DNA from 2 places in the Pseudoalteromonas sp. J2K-J031 genome. Region 2 is predicted to be linked to the other one. Evidence: predicted binding sites of a transcription regulator. Region 2 holds the regulator's gene; the other holds the start of a gene.
What was found. Region 2 encodes sigma-54, which starts transcription at its own class of promoters, with help from an activator protein. Its sites were predicted from a motif close to GTTGGCACGNNNNTNGNNT; they were not measured.
Positions count from the first base shown of each region.

Region 1: the regulator sigma-54 is predicted to act here: its motif matches at 8,063-8,081, upstream of AC3KZC_RS12180 (flagella assembly protein FlgT).

Region 1 covers NZ_CM200279.1:2,691,931-2,702,232, forward strand. The annotation lists gene AC3KZC_RS12125 (flagellar basal-body rod protein FlgF) at 1-681, opposite strand, end outside; gene flgE (flagellar hook protein FlgE) at 781-2,259, opposite strand; gene AC3KZC_RS12135 (flagellar hook assembly protein FlgD) at 2,275-2,997, opposite strand; gene flgC (flagellar basal body rod protein FlgC) at 3,010-3,432, opposite strand; gene flgB (flagellar basal body rod protein FlgB) at 3,435-3,839, opposite strand; gene AC3KZC_RS12150 (CheR family methyltransferase) at 3,932-4,765, opposite strand; gene AC3KZC_RS12155 (chemotaxis protein CheV) at 4,785-5,717, opposite strand; gene flgA (flagellar basal body P-ring formation chaperone FlgA) at 5,851-6,558, shown strand; gene flgM (flagellar biosynthesis anti-sigma factor FlgM) at 6,726-7,046, shown strand; gene flgN (flagellar export chaperone FlgN) at 7,039-7,479, shown strand; gene AC3KZC_RS12175 (LPP20 family lipoprotein) at 7,536-7,991, opposite strand; gene AC3KZC_RS12180 (flagella assembly protein FlgT) at 8,117-9,295, shown strand; gene AC3KZC_RS12185 (glutathione peroxidase) at 9,480-10,211, shown strand.
Region 2 covers NZ_CM200279.1:3,431,089-3,441,390, forward strand. The annotation lists gene murA (UDP-N-acetylglucosamine 1-carboxyvinyltransferase) at 1-240, opposite strand, end outside; gene AC3KZC_RS15675 (BolA family protein) at 254-508, opposite strand; gene AC3KZC_RS15680 (STAS domain-containing protein) at 517-810, opposite strand; gene AC3KZC_RS15685 (MlaC/ttg2D family ABC transporter substrate-binding protein) at 797-1,480, opposite strand; gene mlaD (outer membrane lipid asymmetry maintenance protein MlaD) at 1,484-1,987, opposite strand; gene mlaE (lipid asymmetry maintenance ABC transporter permease subunit MlaE) at 2,002-2,781, opposite strand; gene mlaF (phospholipid ABC transporter ATP-binding protein MlaF) at 2,778-3,596, opposite strand; gene AC3KZC_RS15705 (calcium/sodium antiporter) at 3,759-4,727, shown strand; gene AC3KZC_RS15710 (KpsF/GutQ family sugar-phosphate isomerase) at 4,740-5,711, shown strand; gene kdsC (3-deoxy-manno-octulosonate-8-phosphatase KdsC) at 5,711-6,262, shown strand; gene lptC (LPS export ABC transporter periplasmic protein LptC) at 6,259-6,813, shown strand; gene lptA (lipopolysaccharide transport periplasmic protein LptA) at 6,803-7,303, shown strand; gene lptB (LPS export ABC transporter ATP-binding protein) at 7,300-8,025, shown strand; gene AC3KZC_RS15735 (RNA polymerase factor sigma-54) at 8,088-9,578, shown strand; gene hpf (ribosome hibernation promoting factor) at 9,604-9,891, shown strand; gene ptsN (PTS IIA-like nitrogen regulatory protein PtsN) at 9,894-10,302, shown strand, end outside.

The DNA.
Region 1 (10,302 bases), 740 kb from region 2:
ATGCGCAATCATGCCCACCATTTCATCAACCGGATTAACATTTGACATCTCCAATGCACCGCTGATGACTTGTACTTCTAAATTAGCATCACAAGAATCACACTCTTCTTGAAAAGTGTCTTTATCTTTGGGCCGAAAAAGCCCATCGAGACCTTTTACCAGTGAATTTTGATTTTGTGGAACAATCACCTTAAGACGTTCAACATCCTCAAGAAAGTTGGCCGGAGCACCTTGTGGTCGCACTTGAATGGTGCCATCAATACTGATCTGAACTTTCTCAAGTGGAATAGGTAGAATAATGGGGCCGCCTTCACCAACAACCTGCTCACCTTTCGCAGTTAAAAGCTGCCCAGTATTAGTTACTTGCAGGTTGCCGCCGCGAGTATACGCTTCTTCACCATTTTGATCTTGAACAGTCAACCAACCGCCACCTGAAACAACCACGTCGAGATTTCGCCCTGTGGTCGACAACGCCCCCATAGACATTTTAGAGCCTGGGCTTTCTTGCATCGCGAAAACACGAGAGGGCAATCCATCACCAAAGGCTTGCATTGACCGTGCTTGTTCAAAATCAGACTTAAACCCAACAGTTTTTGCGTTAGCCAAATTATTGGCATTAATCGCGACGCCGAGTAAATTTTGTTTTGCGCCACTCATGGAGATATAAAGCAATTTATCCATTTCAATACGCCAAAAATTTGATACTTACTCTATTAAAGCAATATTAATGCCAAAAAAAATGGCCATCGAATGATGGCCATTTTTAATGATCGCGTTAAATTATCGGATCTGTAGAATGTTCTGTGATATCTGGTTATTCACTTCAAGAGCACGTGAGTTTGCTTGGAAATTACGCTGTGCTGCAATTAAATCAACCAACTCACCGGTTAAGTTAACGTTTGCTTGCTCAAGGGTACCTGAACGAATTGAACCAAACGTGCCTGAATCTGGTTCACCCGCTAACGCTTCGCCTGATTCACGACTTGGTGTCCAAGAAGTATTTCCGATTTGTGTTAAACCTTGCTCATTTGGAAAACGCGCCAACGCTACTTTACTGATTGCTTGCGCATCACCATTTGAGTATTTCGCTTCAATCAAACCATCACCACCAATCGAAATACCGGTTAAGCGCCCTACCGTTTGGCCATCTTGGCTAAGTGCGGTAATTTCAAATGCGGATGAGAACTGAGTTAAACTTGTCATGTTGATATTAAAGCGCTGATCAGGATCAGCACCATTGGTCACGACGCTGGCACCATCATAAGGGGCGGTAGGCGCAGGAATAATTGAAACATTTAATGGCGTTCCAAGAGGCTCTGTTTTTGGTACTGGAAATGTCGATGATACAGGCGAACCTGATGAGTCAAATTGTAACAACATCCCAGTGTGCGACGTTGGATCGCCTATCGGATCTCCCGTTGAAAATGTGCGAGCATCAGGTGCACCACCAGCTAATAAGTCATTACCTAAATCAACTTTCTTTTGTACACCGGCATCATCGGTTACTGTGGCAAACATCACCCACGAATTGGCATTGGTTGCATCACTTGGGTTTGCCGGTAACGCATCAAAACCTGAACCTGGTACTGTGGCAGCAGCATTGGTCGTTGTAGGATCGGCTACTTTGACATAATAGAAAGAAGAAATGCGACTATTACCTAATGAGTCATAAATAACTGTTGAGGTCGATGCGGTATAAGTTGAGGTATCTAATGGGTTAAATTTATACGGATCTAACGACTTTGCATTGGAGTCTAAATTAAAACTCATTTCAACAGCACCTGTTGCCGATGGCGAACCAGCACTATCTGGAATTTGAATTGGGGCAGTTGTACTTAAACTAACCGACTTAACCGAACCATCTTCATTAACCGGTAAGCCTTGTAAAAAATCACCTCCAGCAGTCACTAAACGGTTATCCGCATCTAGCTTAAAAGCACCGCTTCGAGTGAAGGTAAAATCACGACTAAGTGGGCTGTCAGTTGTGACAAAAAAACCATTGCCATTAATCGCCATATCTAATGCGTTGGAAGTAAATAACAAACTACCTTGATGAAATTGCTGTGCAACAACTTGCGTTAATACACCTTCACCATTTTGCGTTTTAGCATTTGAAAATAAGGAGGTTGAGAATACATCCGCAAACTCCGCCCTTGATTCCTTAAAACCATACGTGTTGACGTTTGCAATATTATTTGCGGTAACATCAAGGTCTTTTTGTGCAGCTTTTAAGCCACTTAATGCGATATTGAATGACATAATTAACCTACCCTATTAACTTACTTCTAAAACGTCTTGGAATTTCACGCTGCCAAGGCCATTGAAATTGAGAACTAAACCTGTACCATTTTGCCCCATACTCACACTGTCCACTCGAGAGCGCGCTTGTACCGATAGCTCAACATGCCTGGCCTTTAACACACCATTTTCGTCCGGTACATTTTGCATAAGACCCACCGCACGAATTTTATACATTCCTTCAGGAACAACATTTCCCTGAGAGTCTTTACCATCCCAAGCAAATTCAATGTTGCCACCACTTGATGCAGGTAAAGGAATTTCCCCCACCACAATGCCTCGTTCATCTTCAATACGAATTTTGATATCCGAAGCAGGACCTTCAAGAGGAATACGGCCCGTGATTGGCTCACCTGGTGTGTTTTGCACAAAATGTGTATCAATTAAGACATTTCGACCAACAAGACTTGAAGCCTGCAAAGCTTGATTTGAAGTCATTGATACGGCAAATTGATCAAACTTAGTCGCCATATTGCTCACACCCTCAGCAATAGACATGTTCGTCATTTGGGCCATCATGGCTTCATTGTCTGTCGGGTTCATCGGATCTTGCATTGATAGCTGTTTTGTCATCAGTTTAAAGAAGTCAGATTGAGTTAATTCATTGGCTTCTTCAGCCGTTTGAATTTTGTCTTCTTTAGTACTTCTTAAGCTATCGACAAAACTACTACTTTGTGACCCATTGATAGGATTAAACATTGCAAACTCCTATTAGCGTTGACCAAGCATTATTGTTTTACTTAACATACTTTTTGCCGCATCAGCTAATTGTACGTTCGTTTGATATGCTCGTGATGCCGAAATCATATTCGCCATTTCCTCAACCACATTGACATTAGATCTATAAATAAAACCGTCTTTATCTGCCATTGGATGAGTGGGATTGAATTCAATTTGAAGTGGTTTATCGCTTTCAACAATGCCCAGCACTTTCACTCCCACGGACTCTCCCTGTTGAGAGGCGGCAGCTTTTGTCAACTCAGCGGCAAAAACTGGATGTCTTGCACGATAGGTTTGATCAACACTGGAGCTCACACTATTAGCATTAGACATATTACTTGCTGTGGTATTTAAGCGCACAGACTGCGCACTCATTCCCGTTGCTGAAATATCAAATACGTTAAATAAACTCATAATTAAGCTCCTTGACTACCTAAGGCTTTTTTCAAGCCCTGAATTTTACCAGTCATGAATCTGAGACTTGCCTGATACTCTATTGAGTTTTGTACATACAAGTTTCGTTCCACTTGTACATCAACAGAGTTACCATCACCTGTATCTGGTTGATTTGGATTACGAAATTGACTAATTGAATCGATTGAAGAAGTATTGACATTAAAATGCTTTTCATGCGTACGGCTCAACTGACTGCCTTGGGCTGACTTTGCGCTTTTGAGAGCCTGTGCAAAATCGACATCTTTTGCCTTGTACCCCGGAGTGTCCGCATTAGCAATATTGCTCGCTAATATTTCAGCGCGCTGCACTCTGGCTAACATCGCATGAGGATGAACCCCAAATGCTTTATCAAAACTGATAGCCATAACTTTCTCCAATAAATTGACTTAGAAAAAGCAATGCAAATGATAGGCCAACTCAAATGAGTCGACCTAAATAAAGAAGGTATTAGAAGAGGTTATGTACGTTTTTGGTAGATAATACCGGGGTTACAACGGATCATTTCAAACTCATTGCTAAGGCCCGTCATAGATTCAGAGGCACCTAAAAATAAATAACCTTTAGGATTTAGTGATTGAGCAAATTGTGCGATTATTTTAGCTTTTACATCAGGTGCAAAATAAATCAAAACGTTTCGACAAAAGATAATATCGAATTTCCCAAGTAGCGCATACGAATCAAGTAGATTTAAATGACGAAAACTCACATTTTTCCGAACAGAATCATTTACCTTTGCCATGCCTCGTTCACTATTTTGAAAAAACTTAGTACGACGCTCTGTCGACAAACCTCGCGCTAAAGCAAGAGAATCATATTCTGCATTTTTGCATAAATCGAGCATAGTATTTGAAATATCAGTCCCGATTATTTGGGCGCCTTGAGATAACGCGCCAGGTTTTTGAGATTGGTATTCAGCGACTGTCATCGCGATTGAGTAAGGCTCTTGCCCAGAAGAACTTGCCGCTGACCAAATTTTAATTGGCCGACGTAAGTCTTTCAGCTCAGGAAATAATTTTGTTTTTAATAATTCAAAAGGATACTGATCACGAAACCACAATGTTTCATTTGTAGTCATTGCGTCCACTACAGCGGCACGCAGTTGCCGTTCATGAGGACTTAATGTTTTATTAACCAGTTGAGACAAAGAGTCAACTTCAAAGCGAGTCATTAAAGGCCCTAAACGACTTTTAACTAAATACAGCTTATTGTCGCCAAGTACAATACCACATTGCTGCTCTAAAAAAGTGCGAAACTTGTCATATTCACTTTGTTCTAAATGTTTATTACTCAAATGAATTCACCCGTAATAATTAATCGAAATGGACCCACTTTTTGACCGCTGTTGCTAATTCATCAGGATTAAACTTAGCAATAAAGTCATCAGCGCCCACTTTTTCAATCATAGCTTGATTAAACACCCCGCTAAGCGATGTATGTAAAATCACATGTAGAGGCGCAAGTTTTGGATCCGCTTTTATCTCAGCCGTAAGGGTATAACCATCCATTTCAGGCATTTCAACATCTGAAATCAATAAAGCAACTCGCTCTGTGACATCATTTTTACAATCCTGAGCAGCTATTTCACGTAAACGAATTAACGCTTCTTTACCATTTTTTGCCAGCTCAGTTTGGACACCTAAAGGCTCTAATGCACGCTTAACTTGGTTACGAGCAACAGCAGAGTCGTCGGCAATAAACACGATACGCTCGCCCAAATCACGTTTCATCTCGCCATCATCTAAAATCGAAGTGTTAACTTCGGTATTAACAGGGCAAATCTCGTTTAATATTTTTTCAACATCGAGTATTTCAACCAGCTCTTTTTCAATTTCAGTTACAGCGGTCAAATACGAGTACCGGCCTGAACCAGAAGGAGGTGGCATAATCGCCTCCCAGTTCATGTTAACAATACGCTCAACAGAACCAACTAAAAAACCTTGAACAGAACGATTATATTCAGCAATGATAACGAAACTATTCTTAACATCTTCAATTTTAGGACCTCCGACAGCTAACGATAAATCAATAACTGATATAGTTTGGCCTCGAATATGTGCAACACCACGAATAAAATGATTCGACTTGGGTAAAGCAGTTAAGTTTGGGCATTGAAGAACTTCGCGTACTTTAAAAACATTAATACCAAAACGCTGGCGACCTCTTAATCTAAATAACAATAGTTCTAATCTATTTTGTCCAACCAGCTGGGTGCGCTGGTTAACCGAGTCTAAAACTCCCGCCATTTTAATCTCCTCGACAAAAACAAAACTTACGGAATGGTTTTTGCTTAATGTTAATTATAAGTACAGCAAGCGCCTGAAAATTGACGCAAAATATTTATACCCTGTTTTCAACCTAAAGCATAGTCGAAACCATATGAGTTTGTTTAAAAATAACCGTTCGAAAATAATTTTAATTGCATTAACGTTACTATTGTCTACAAAAGCAACAAATGCAAAAACTTATAGCAACACTGAATTGCAAAACCTTGCCATCGAGTTTATCTCAAATCAGCTAGAACCTTTAGCCAATGGCGAGCGTAATTTTAGTACTTCGAAACTAGACGATCACATCGATGGTCGAGACTGTGAATCATCGCTAGAGATTAGTAGCGCACACGCAACATATAGTAATCGGCAAACAACGGTACAAATTAAGTGTTCTGATGAAATAAAGTGGTTGCAGTATGTACAAGTACGTACAACAGAACTTATGGAAATCATTATTACCCAAAATCCGATTGCTAAGGGGCAGTTAATCACAGAGCAAGATATCATTACAGAAATGCGCCCTGCTCACTTAGTGCGCAATCAAAATATTGATGACATCAAGATGCTTATAGGCAGCAGAGCGACTCGCTCAATCAGAGCAGGAAATCCAATCAACTTGAATCAAATTTGTATGATTTGCAAAGGCGATAAAGTGACCATTTATGCCAAGCAACCTAATTTAGTGATAAAAACCAACGGGGAAGCGCTCGAGGATGGCTTATTAGGCGAAAACATCAGTGTTCAAAATAGTAAATCAGGCAAAAAAATTCAGGCACAAGTAATCAATACCAACGACGTAATAGTGAACCTATAGTATTGAAATAAAATAACTTTATTGATACTTTTCAGATTTAATTAGTATTTCTATAAAGACCAATATCCGCTATGATGTAAAAGTGCTTAATAAAGTAAATTTATGCTAAAGTAATTGAGCATATGGCCGATACTAAAGTACTAGCTTTAATAGGTTTGGGAAAGATCATGGTAAATCAAGTAAATAGCAGAAACTCGCATAACGTCAACTATGCAGACAACAAGCAACAGGTAGTCAATAGTGACAAAAGTAATGCGGCAACATTGCAGCAATCACCTAGCACTGTAAAAACGCCCGCAGACTCAGTTGTTATCACAGCTCATGCTCAGCAAATTAAAAACTTGCAAGTCAAAGCTGAAAGCACTCCTGGTTTTGATACTAAAAAAATTAATGAACTGAAAAAAGCGATTAGTGAAGGCAGTTACCAAATCGATGCTGAGAAATTAGCTAAAAATATCGCCAACTTCGAGTTTAATTTATATGGTTGATCGTTATGCCGATAAAAGTGTCGTCACCGCAATTCTTGTGCAACAAAAAGAGAATATGCGCGCGCTTCATAACGAGCTTTCTGCCGAAATAGCAGCCATTAGTACGCGTGATGCAGATAAGCTAACCGCAAGCGCTAGTGCAAAATTAACGCTGCTAGAAAAAATTCAGAAAAAAGACAAACAATTGCAATCGTGCTCTTTGGCTCAGTTAGTTACTGAATCAGCCGATATTGCAGCCTTAGTAGACGAAATAAAAACCCTACTGGGTGAGTGCCAGCAGCAAAACGAAATCAATGCCCATGCAGCGCACCAAACCAGCATTGCGGTCGGTAAAGTTAAAGATATTTTACTCGGTGCAAATCAAGTGCTCACCTACGGTAAAAAAGGCGGGGCGCAAGGCAGTTCATTACTCGGTAAAGGCATTAAAGCTTAGCTTTCTAAACACAAAACCTGCCAAAGCTAAGCTCAAACACATCAAACAAAACACGCCTAATAATAAGTTACTTTTTTAACACTGCGTGGTTTCACCTCACCAATATACAAATCGTACACTAGCTTCATATCGAGCTCTAACTCGGTGGCATAAGTATCACCTACCGCGTACGACTTAACAACTTTAGCACCTCTCACCACACCGTTTACCTGTGCATTTAAAGAGTCATTACTTGCGATCATGGCACGTACAGAAGTATTAGCTGTAATTTTTTGGCCGTAAACCTGCTCAGCAAGCTCTCTATAAGCCTCAAGTTTTGACGCCTTAATCGCTAAAATTGACTTTTGCTGCTCGCTTTTACCAGGTTGCAAACTAATTGGCGCATAACCAACCGCTTTAAGTACCGGAAAAGAATCAGGTTGTTGATAAGTGTATTCAATATGTTTATCAAAGAGTTGTGCACAGCCAGAAAGACCAACTATCACACTTGTTAAAATAGCAATTCGTTTCATCATGATTCACTTAATAAAAGTTCTTACTGAACTTTATGCACAATGCATGCCCAAAATAACAAAACAAAATTCATGGTACATAACTTGCTTTTACCTGCATAAGCACATTATTTAAGGGCTGTTCAATGACCAAATATCTTTTCGCACTGCTATTTTTATCGTGCACAAGCCTACACGCACAGTGGTACGAATCAACAGGCCAAGCACAAATACGCGATGGTGATACCAAGAGTGCCAAATCACGCGCCACTGAAGATGCCATAAAACAGGCGCTAGTCTATGCCGGGGCATCAGTTTCAAGCATACAAAGCGTTGCAGACGGCGTAATCATGCAAGATCAGCTAAAAGTGCGCTCTCACGGCGAAATAAACAATATTGAAATCATTGATGAAACCTATTCTGCCGACTTTGTGTCAGTCACGTTAAGGCTCGATATTTTTGCCCAAGACAAACAATGTTTTGCATCAGAATTTAAAAAGTCTGTCGCAATTACCCAAACACAATTCACCAATCGAGAACAGGCCGTAGAAGGCCAAATTTTTGACATCAACAAAGCATTTAGTGAACGTCTATACCAAACCATTAAAAATAATGAACAAGCAATTGCACCACGGCCCTACTTTAAAAAAGCGGTGAGAGTTAATAATTACTTCACCGAACAATTACAGCTCGACCCACGAATGATTGAGCAGATAGCCGACACAACCAATAGCCAATATGTACTACTTTCGCAAATTTCAGACACCTCGATGGGCGATCAACAAAATTCAGATCTTCTCTTTTGGCAAGACAGACAATTCGAACGGTTTTTTTCTATCGAATTTATTTTAATGAACGCACTCACGCACGAATTAGTCTGGCAACAAGATTATCAAACTAGTGGTATTTGGCGCTTTGAAAAAACCGCACGGCCTGATGTCTTTAGCAGTAAATTTTGGCGCTCAGAGTTTGGTACAGCCATAGACCAACTCACTCGCCAAATAGGCCTTGAACTCAAAGACACCCTAAGCTGCTTGCCATTACAAGGGCAGATAAGAAATATTACCGACAATACCATTGTTATTAACTTAGGTTCAGAACAAGGGGTCAAAAAAGGTCAAAGTTTCGCAATCGCATATAAATCAAATATTCTTGATACCAACGGGCAATCAAGGCCTTATATCATCGAAAGTAATAACAAAGTCAGAATCGAACAAGTATTTCAGCACTCAGCAGTCGCAAGCAGCATCTCAGATGAATTACTTGCCAATATTCAGCGAAGTGACTTAGTACTATTAATTGAATGGCAAGAACCAGAATTATAAAAGGTGTGTTTACACAATATAAAACAGCTAAATAAAGGGCTAAATAGCGAAAATTAGCACCTAACTGATTGCAAAAATAATTATCAATCGAATAAATCGATTTAAAAAATCAATACAATCAATTATGCAAAAGTAAACATTTAGGGCACACTAGCTACCATCAACGCATTTAGGAGACAAACACATGTTACAAGACAAAACAGGCCAACAGATCCCAACAGTCACTTTTCCATTTCGTAAAAACGATCAATGGCACGCAATTACCACAGAAGAAATCTTTAAAGGTAAAAATGTAATTGTTTTCTCATTACCAGGTGCGTTTACACCAACCTGTTCTTCAACCCATTTACCACGTTACAATGAGCTAGCACCCATTTTTAAAGAAAATGGCATCGATAGCATTATCTGCATGTCAGTCAACGATACCTTTGTCATGAATGCATGGGTAAAAGATCAAGAAGCCGACAACATCGACGTTATTCCAGATGGCGCAGGATTATTTACTGATGCAATGGGCATGCTAGTTGATAAAAGTGATATTGGTTTTGGCAAACGCAGCTGGCGTTATTCGATGTTAGTCAAAGATGGCGTTATCGATAAAATGTTCATCGAACCAGATTTACCAGGCGATCCGTTTGAAGTGTCTGATGCCGATACCATGCTCAATTACATCAACCCAAACCAAGAGCCATGTAAAGCAATCACATTAATCACCAAGCCAACATGTCCTTATTGCCATAAAGCTAAGTTATTGTTAACTGAAAACAATATGCCATTTGAAGAGATTATTTTAGGAAAAGATGCCTCACTAACCAGTTTAAAAGCGCTATCGGGGCGTCAAACTGTGCCACAAGTATTTATCGATGGCGTGCACATTGGTGGTTCAGACGATTTAGCCGTATTTTTAGCCCGCTAACAATTCGTTAATTTCATAAAGCGGTATTTGATAAGCAAAACCTTCGGGTTTTGCTTTTTTTATGGCTTTTAAAAAGTAAGCGTCAAAAAAC
Region 2 (10,302 bases):
TTGATCAACCGTGCCACCATCAATTTCAAGCACATCATCACGCCAAACGCAGGTTGCGCCAAGCTGGCTTAATAAAGCCTCTGTAGTTTGGATATCTCGTAATCGAGGAACATTTAAAAATGTACTTTTATTTGATGATAATAACGATGCAAATAAAATAGGAAGAGCGGCATTTTTAGCGCCAGAGATAGTCACTTCACCAGCTAGTGAAGTGCCACCTTGAATAATAAATTGGTCCATTAATAGCCCCTATTTATAGGAACATTAATTTGCGTTCACGTTCCCACTCAGTTGGAGTGAAAGCACGAATAGACACAGCATGGATTACACCTGAAGCAATATCAGCCATTAATGGTGCATAAACTAATTGTTGTTTTTTCACTCGGCTTACGCCTTCAAAACATTCACCAACAGCAATCACTTCAAAATGGCTACCATTGGCTTTGACTCGCACATCGCTTAATGACAAAGCGTCTTTTAAAATACTTTCTACTTGACTCGGTTCCATGGGGTGTTTCACTCAAAAAGTTGGCTAACCTGAACCAATTGCATTAATTTTTGCAATTGTTCAGGTATGTTGCGCAGCGTTAAATGTTTATTTTGCTGCTGTAATTCAGATAAGGTGTGAATTAACCAAGCTAAGCCCGCTGTGTCAACCCTAGAGATGGCTGACAAGTCAAAAATAATACGATTTACGTCATTTAGTTTAAATTTTTTGCTAAATTCAATTTCAGCCACTGTTTCGTGACCCAACTCTCCTGACAAAATAAATTCGTCAGGAGTGCGCTGCTCAAAGCTAAGCTGGATCATCGCCAGACTTCCCTCTAAATTGGATCGGCAATTTACTTTTTTTATCTAAAAGGTCGATAACATAATCTAAACCTTCTTTGCGCAAAATACCGTGTAACTCGCTTTGTTTAGCATCAAGTAAACTAATGCCTTCAGCAACCATATCGAATGCACGCCACTCACCTTCTTTGCCTTTTTTGACTTTAAAAGCAATATTGATATCAGGTTTACCATTTTCAATAATTTTAGTTCTGATGATCGCGATTTTGTTATCGCCGATGTTTTGCACTGGTTCAAATTCAACCTTTTGGTCTTTATATTGAGTGAAAACACCTGCATACGTTGCAACTAGGTAGTTTTTAAACACTTCAATAAACTGCCTTAACTTAGCAATCTCTCGTTCTTTTTCAGCTGCATCTGTAATACTACTGATTTTTTGAATGTAGCTACCTAGCACCTTATACGCTGCATAATTGTAATCGATGTAAGGTAACAACTCTTCTTCAACCACTACTCGCAATTGCTCGGCATCACTTTTAATCAAGTCTTGATCTTGTGATATCCGATTAAAGGTGTTTTCTGCGACTTGTTGAACCATTCTGTATGGCTCGTTCATTTGTACTTTATTAGTACTTGCATACGCAGTACTTGCGGTTAATAAAAGCACTGATGCGACTAAACGTGTAAACATGGCTTATTCCCCACCTTGATTAAATAAGAACTGACCAATTAACTCTTCTAAAACTAAAGCCGATTTAGTATCTGTAATAATGTCGCCATCCTTAAGCACTTCAAGCTTTTCTTGTTCAAATACAGCATTCAATTCATCAGTTCCACCATTGGCCAACACGCCAGGATTTAGCCCTAAATATTGTTCACCAAGAATGCCTGACGTTAAAATATTGACTGAGGTTGTTTCTGAAAACTGATTAAACTCATTTGATATTTTCATATGTACAATCGGTGTATAATCTGACGGATCAAGATTAATAGCCTCAACACGGCCCACTACAACTCCGCCCACTTTTATTGGTGAGCGCACTTTTAAAGAACCAATGTTGTCAAATTTTGCATATAAATTGTATGTTTCTCCACCACCACTAATACCTGCATTAGCAACTTTAAGCGCTAATAATGTAAGCGCTAAAATACCAAGAGAAACAAAAAAACCGACTAATATTTCAATTTTACGTGACATAAAATACGTTACCTTTAGCTGCCAAACATCACAGCGGTCAATACAAAATCAAAACCTAATACAGCTAACGATGACTGTACTACGGTTTCGGTTGTCGCTTTACTGATCCCTTCAGATGTAGGGACACAAAAATATCCTTTATACAAAGCAATCCATGTTACAACAAAAGCAAATACTACGCTTTTGATCATGCCATTTAGGATATCTTTTTCAAAAGAAACCTGAGCTTGCATAACAGACCAGAAACTACCTGAATCTATTCCCAACCAGTCAACACCCACTAAATGAGCACCTAAAATAGCGACTGCTGAAAATATTAAGGCAAGTAATGGCATGCTTATCATGCCAGCCCAAAAACGTGGTGCAATAATCCGTTTAAGTGGATCAATGGCCATCATTTCTAAACTACTTAATTGCTCGGTTGCTTTCATTAACCCAATTTCAGCGGTTAATGCACTCCCTGCTCGCCCTGCAAACAACAAGGCTGTGACAACCGGACCTAGTTCACGCAACAAACTCAACGCAACCAAAGGGCCTAGGCTATCTTCAGCGCCATAGTCAACTAATACAGTATAACCTTGTAACGCCAAAACCATGCCTATAAACAAACCGGAAACGATAATAATAATGAGCGATAAAAAACCCACCATATAAAGTTGTTTGATTAATAATGGCGTACCTTTTTTAAAGTTTGGCATACTAAAAATAGCGCCAACCAACATCATCAATGCCCTGCCAACTGCAGCAAACCGATTAAGCGTTTCTCGACCTAACTGCTGCCAAAATAAAATCATGACTTTGCTCCCGTCATTAGTTCAGTCATAAACGGCTGAGCTTCAAAATGAAATGGAACAGGACCATCACTCAAGCCACCTAAAAATTGCTGCACTAATGGCGATGTATGTTGCAACATTTCTGCAGGTGTTCCTTCTCCTATGACTCCTTTATCAGCAACAATAATGACATGGTCGGCAATACTCATGACCTCTGATACATCGTGAGTCACAACTAAAGAGGTTATGCCAAGTACCTGATTTAGCGACTTTATCAACTTTACTAATACCCCCATAGAAATAGGGTCCTGACCAGCAAACGGCTCATCGTACATAATTAAATCTGGGTCAAGGGCAATAGCGCGGGCTAGTGCCGCACGCCGTGCCATACCACCTGATAATTCAGACGGCATTAAATCTTTCGCACCACGTAAACCCACCGCCTCGAGCTTCATTAGCACGATGATACGGATCAATTCGTCATTTAGCTTAGTATGCTCGCGTAATGGAAAGGCTACATTGTCAAATACAGATATATCAGTAAATAAAGCACCGCTTTGAAATAGCATGCTCATTTTTTTTCGCGCTTGATATAATTCTGCACGTGACATATTTGGAATGCTCTGATTTTGAAAGAGAATATCTCCAGAATCTGGTTTTAACTGCCCACCAATCAAACGCAGCATAGTTGTTTTTCCTATACCACTTGGCCCCATGATGGCCGTGATTTTACCTTTAGGCACAGAAAAACTCATATTCTGGTAAATCAGCCTTTCTCCACGAGAGAAACTTAGATTTTTGATTTCAACTAGGTTGTCAGACAAGCTAGACTCCATTGCAATATTGCTAGTGCATCATTTTATGCTTATTTGTCTATAAAAGGATAAATAAAAACGTAAAAATTTGTAATAAAACTCTGCTAAACCTGTATTTTTTTATACATTTACTAAGGTATTTGTTAAGATTCTCGGTCAGAAATTCACTCACTGGTTGGAAACATGCTGTTGTCATTTGTTATTTTAGTCTTAGGTTTTGCTGCATTAGTATGGAGTGCCGATCGTTTTGTATACGGAGCGGCGGCGTTAGCTAAAAATTTTGGCGTTCCAACTTTAATTGTCGGCCTAACAATTGTAGCAATGGGTTCATCAGCACCAGAAATGATGGTGTCGGCTTCTGCCGCATTAGCCGACAAAACCGATACCGCTGTTGGGAATGCGGTTGGTTCAAACATCACAAATATTTTACTCGTTTTAGGCTTAACAGCCTTACTTCGCCCGCTAACCGTTTCTTCAGGGATTTTAAAACGCGAAATGCCGGTGCTCATTTTAGTCTCTTTAGCGGCTTGGTATGTTTTATCTGATAACTACTTTTCAGCCACTGAAGGCTATGCACTAATGGTAGCATTTGCAATTTTTATCGGCGGTTTAATTTTTATTTCTATGCGCCAAAAAGATATCGATGACCCACTTGTCGCCGAAGCGTGTGATGACGTACCGCAAGGTGTCAGTAATATCAAAGCGATTGCTTGGTTAGTGGTAGGTATGATTATGTTACCAATAAGCTCACATTTTTTGGTCGGTTCAGCTGTTGATATTGCAAAGTTTTTTGGTTTGAGCGATTTAGTCATTGGCTTATCAATTATTGCTATTGGCACAAGTTTACCTGAATTAGCTGCGTGTATTGCTGGCGTGCTTAAAAAAGAAGATGACCTAGCACTGGGTAATATTATTGGTTCGAACATTTTTAATATTTTAGCGGTGCTGTCACTAGCAGGCATAATTAATCCTTCTGGCATTGACCCATCAGCTGCCAGTCGTGACTCTTTAATTATGCTGCTTGCAACTTTTGCTTTGGTTGCCATGAGCTTAAGTATTCGCGGTACACGTCGTATTAATCGTTTTGAAGGTGGTTTATTAGTTTTAAGCTTTTGTGCCTACCAATACGTTGTTTTTTCTCAAGTAGCTTAAGGCCTGATTTCCATGTCACAACCTGAATTTATCGCTAGCGCAACCCGAGTGCTTGCAATTGAAAAACAAGCAATTGAACAACTAAATCAATACATTGATATCCACTTCTCCCATGCTTGTGAACTTATGCTCAATTGCAAAGGTCGTATTATCGTCATTGGCATGGGTAAGTCAGGTCATATTGGCAATAAGATTGCTGCAACACTTGCAAGCACGGGCAGCCCAGCCTTTTTTGTGCACCCTGGTGAAGCTAGTCATGGTGATTTGGGCATGATCACTAAAGATGACGTGGTTTTACTTATCTCGAACTCAGGTGAAACGAGTGAGATACTTGGTATCGTTCCAGTGATCAAACGCTTAGGTGCAAAAACAATAGGCATGACTGGCAATACCCAGTCATCCCTTGCAACACACTCAGATGTTCATATTTGCATTAAAGTAGAACAAGAAGCCTGCCCTTTAGGGCTTGCTCCAACAGCGAGCACAACCGCAACCTTAGTTATGGGTGATGCATTAGCGGTTGCTTTGCTTGAGGCTAGAGGCTTTACGGCTGATGATTTTGCACTTTCTCATCCAGGTGGAAGTTTAGGGCGTCGATTATTGCTTACATTAAAAGATCTTATGCACACCGGTAATGCAATGCCAAAAGTCAATTCAGATGCCATTATTCGAGATGCACTGATCGAAATGTCAGCCAAAGGCTTGGGTATGACTGCTATTGTAGGCAAAGACGATACACTGCTGGGCCTATTTACTGATGGTGACTTGCGCCGAATTTTGGAGCAGAAGATAGATATCCACACCACTCCAATCCAAGCCGTTATGACAAAAAAGTGTACAACCGCATCCTGTGATATGCTTGCTGCTGAAGCACTCAATATCATGGAACACAAGCGCATTAATGGATTATTAATTGTTAACCAACATAATCAGGCAATCGGCGCACTTAACATGCAAGACTTATTGCGTGCTGGAGTTATTTAATGACCTTTGACCAACTTTATCAACCTATTAGCCAGCAAGTGTTCACTAAAGCAGCAGCAATTAAGTTATTGATTTGTGATATAGATGGCGTCTTTTCTGATGGATGTATTTATTTAGGCAATAACGGGGAAGAACTAAAAGCATTTAATACCAAAGATGGATTTGGCATTAAAGCATTAATTAATACTGGCGTTGACGTTGCTGTTATAACGGGTCGCCAATCCAATATTGTTGAGCAACGAATGAAAAGCTTAACTGTTACCCACATATATCAAGGCCAAGAAAATAAACTGATTGCCTATGATGCTTTAAAACAAGCATTAAACCTTACCGATGATCAAATAGCTTACATTGGAGATGATGGTCCAGACCTTCCAGTAATGGAAAAGGTTGGTTTTGCTGTTGCAGTTAATGACGCACACCCAGTGATTAAACACATATCTCATTATACAACCATGATGCGCGGTGGATATGGCGCCGTTAGAGAATTGACCGATTTACTCATGTTATGCCAAGGTCACTCATTAACCACTCAAGGTACGAGTGCATGAATTTAACGCGCCTTAGCTTAAGTGTTATATTTCTAGCAATAATGAGCTGGCTTTGGTATCCCCATCTAAGCGAACCTCAGCAAGACATAACGCTGAAAAAATCTGATGTCGCAGAACCAGACTATATTGCAACTGAGCTAAAGCAAACCGTATTTGATAGTGATGGCCAAATCAGTCACAAAGTTTCTGCAACAAGAATGGAGCGCTACCAAGAACTTGGTTTCACCCATTTTTTAGCACCTGTTTTTACGCTTTATTCAAAGCATGGTGTGTGGGAAGTAAGCGCAGCCGAAGCCACATTATACGAAAGTAAAAAGCTCATTTTAGAAGTAAATGTCGTGGCGGTTAATCTAGATAAAACTGCAATGTTACAAAAGATTAAAGCTAATTATATTGAAGTAGATATTCCCAATTCCACCATGCTTTCAGAACAACCAGTAGAAATTTCAGGGCCATCCATCCTTATTAAAGGCAAAGGGCTTATTGCGAACTTTGAGTCAGAAATAATTGAACTCATTAACCATACACAGACTATTTATTATGACCAATAAAATCATACTCACCCTGACACTTTTAGCTGCAAGCTTATTTACTCATGCAGCAAAGCTAGACTCTAAAGTTATTATTGATGCTGATAACCAAAAAGCTGATATTAAACGCAATGTGATTATTTTTGAACAAAATGTCGAAATCACACACGACAAGCGCTCAATAAAAGCAGATTTCCTAGAAGCTTATCGCAGAGCTGAACTTGGTGAAAACAAACAACTTCTTATCGCCAAAGGTGCCCCTGCTAAATACTCTGAAACCTTAGTAAATGGTTCTGTTATCACAGCAAGCGCAAATGAAATTAGCTACGATGTTGCCAGTTCAATACTAACAATGTCAGGTAACGCATCCATTACACAAAGTGGCCAAAAAATAAGTGCTGAAAACATCATTTATGATATAAACCAGCAACTTATTAGCGCAGAAAAATCAGAAAACTCAAGCCAACGAGTGCGCACCATTTTAACGTCTCCTGAAAAGGATAAAAAATGACAACATTAACCGCCACCCAGCTAGCCAAAAGTTATAATGGCCGCCAAGTTGTTAAAAATGTTGGCATTGAAGTAAAAGCCGGTAGTATTGTTGGTTTACTTGGCCCTAATGGGGCGGGGAAAACGACCACCTTCTATATGATCGTCGGCTTAGTACCTAGTGATAAAGGGCTTATCACTATTGATGATCAAGATATCACTTTATTACCTATGCATAGCCGTGCACGTTTGGGAATTGGTTATTTACCGCAAGAGTCATCAATATTTAGAAAGCTCACCGTTTATCAGAATTTGATGGCTATTTTAGAAACTCGAAAAGGCTTAAAGCATACGCAACGAGAAGAGATCCTCGATAGCCTCTTAGAAGAGTTTAATATTTGCCATATCAGAGACAGTCAAGGTATGGCACTCTCAGGTGGCGAGCGCCGCCGGGTTGAAATTGCACGCGCACTTGCAGCAGATCCAAAATTTATTCTACTTGATGAGCCTTTTGCTGGCGTTGATCCCATATCAGTGATAGATATAAAGAAAATTATTCGCCATCTCAAAAAACGTGGTATTGGTGTTTTAATTACAGATCATAATGTTCGAGAAACACTCGATGTATGTGAAAAAGCATACATAGTTTCTCATGGCGAATTAATCGCTACTGGCACACCCAAAGAAGTACTCGAGAATCAAAAAGTACGTGATGTTTACCTAGGTGAACAATTCAAGCTATAGTTAGTTTACTTCGTAACTTAAGTGCCATCTATTTTAATAACTAAAAGGATTGTTAGGCGTCAATGAGGCAATCATTACAACTTCGTCTTGGGCAACAACTTACAATGACCCCACAATTGCAGCAAGCTATTCGCTTACTGCAATTGAGCACTTTAGATCTTCAACAAGAAATTCAAGAAGCACTTGATAGCAACCCATTACTGGAACTTGAAGAAACCGAATATAACAACGAAACAGAAAATAACGAAAACCAAGAGTTTCAAAACGAGAATTATGATTCGGACTTTGAACCGACAGCAGATGCTGAAATTGAAAGTTCCGATGCGTTAAACAAAGACTCGCTAACTGATGAACTACCTATGGATGTCGGTTGGGATGAATATATTAGTGCCGGCCCATCAACATCTTCATCTGGTTCAGCTCCTGACAACGACACCATTTATCAAGGTAGTACCAGCGAAACCTTACACGACTATTTAATGTGGCAATTGCGTTTAACTCGCTTTAGCCCAACCGATGAAGCCATTGCGATTGCAATTGTAGAAGCTATTAATGACGATGGTTATCTCACACTTTCAACTGAAGATATTTGCGAAAGTATTGGTGAAGGGAGTGATGGATTAGCCGTTGAGTTAGATGAGGTTGAAGCAGTATTAAAACGTATTCAAGTATTTGATCCTATTGGCATAGCTGCAAGAAACTTTCCCGAGTGTTTGCTTATTCAACTTAACCAATTTGCGAAAGACACTCCGTGGCTTGCACAAACTAAAGAAATTGTTCAACAACACATTGAACTTTTAGCCGCTCGTGATTATCGAACTCTTATGAAGAAAACCAAGCTCAAGGAAGAAGAGCTTAAAGAAATCATGACGCTCATTCATACGCTTAACCCAAAACCAGCAGACAGCATAAATACTGAACAACCTGAATATGTGATTCCTGATGTGTCGGTAAAAAAAATTAAAGGTCGTTGGGTAGTTGAACTAAACTCAGATAGCATGCCAAAGATCAGAGTGAACGATCAATATGCGGCAATGAGTCGCTCAGTGAAATCGAGCGAAGATAGTCAGTTTATCCGTTCTCATTTACAAGAAGCAAAATGGTTTATCAAAAGCCTTGAAAGTCGTAACGATACCTTGCTCAAAGTGGCTAATTGTATCGTGCTACAGCAACAAGCGTTCTTTGAATATGGTGATGAAGCCATGAAACCAATGGTGTTAAATGATGTTGCTGAAATGGTAGAAATGCACGAATCAACAATTTCTCGTGTCACAACTCAAAAGTTTATGCATACCCCTCGCGGTATTTATGAGCTTAAGTTCTTTTTCTCAAGCCATGTCAGCACTGAAAATGGTGGTGAATGCTCATCAACGGCAATTCGAGCACTCATTAAAAAGCTAATAGCTGCAGAAAACCAAACTAAACCTTTGAGTGATAGTAAAATTGCAGATATATTGGCAGAACAAGGAATTAACGTGGCTAGACGAACTATCGCAAAGTATCGCGAATCGCTATCCATCCCCCCGTCCAATCAGAGAAAAAGTTTAATCTGAGGCGTTTAATAGAAGGAAAATGCTTATGCAACTTAATTTAACTGGTCGTCACGTAGAAATTACAGAACCTTTAAGAGACTATGTCACTAACAAGTTCGCTAAGCTCGAAAGGCACTTTGATCACATCAATAACGTGCATGTTATTTTAGATATTGAAAAACTAGTTCAAAAAGCAGAAGCAACATTACATGTAACAGGTGGCGAGCTATTTGCTACTTCAGAACATGCTGACATGTACGCTGCCATTGATGCACTAATTGATAAATTAGATCGTCAGGTTATTAAACATAAAGAGAAAAATTCACGTCATTAATCATGAAATTAAATTCTTTTATTTCTAAGGACTGCATCAAAGCTGCAGTCCTTTTTCATAGCAAAAAACGTATTCTTGAACACATTAGTGAGCTTGCGCATCAAAAGCTGCCTGAGCTATCTGAACAAGAAATTTTAACCGCATTACTTAACCGTGAAAAACTAGGCAGCACAGGAATTGGCCGAGGCATTGCCATCCCACATGGTCGCCTAACCGGTATCACTGAAAGCTTGGCTATTTTACTCGTCAATCAAGAAGCGATTGATTTTGATGCCATTGATAACAAACCCGTTGATATTTTTGTTGCACTGCTCGTACCTGATGCAGAATCACATAACCATCTAAAGACGCTTGCTGCAATAGCTGATAAACTTAACGACAAACAGTTTTGTAAGCAATTACGGACCGCGC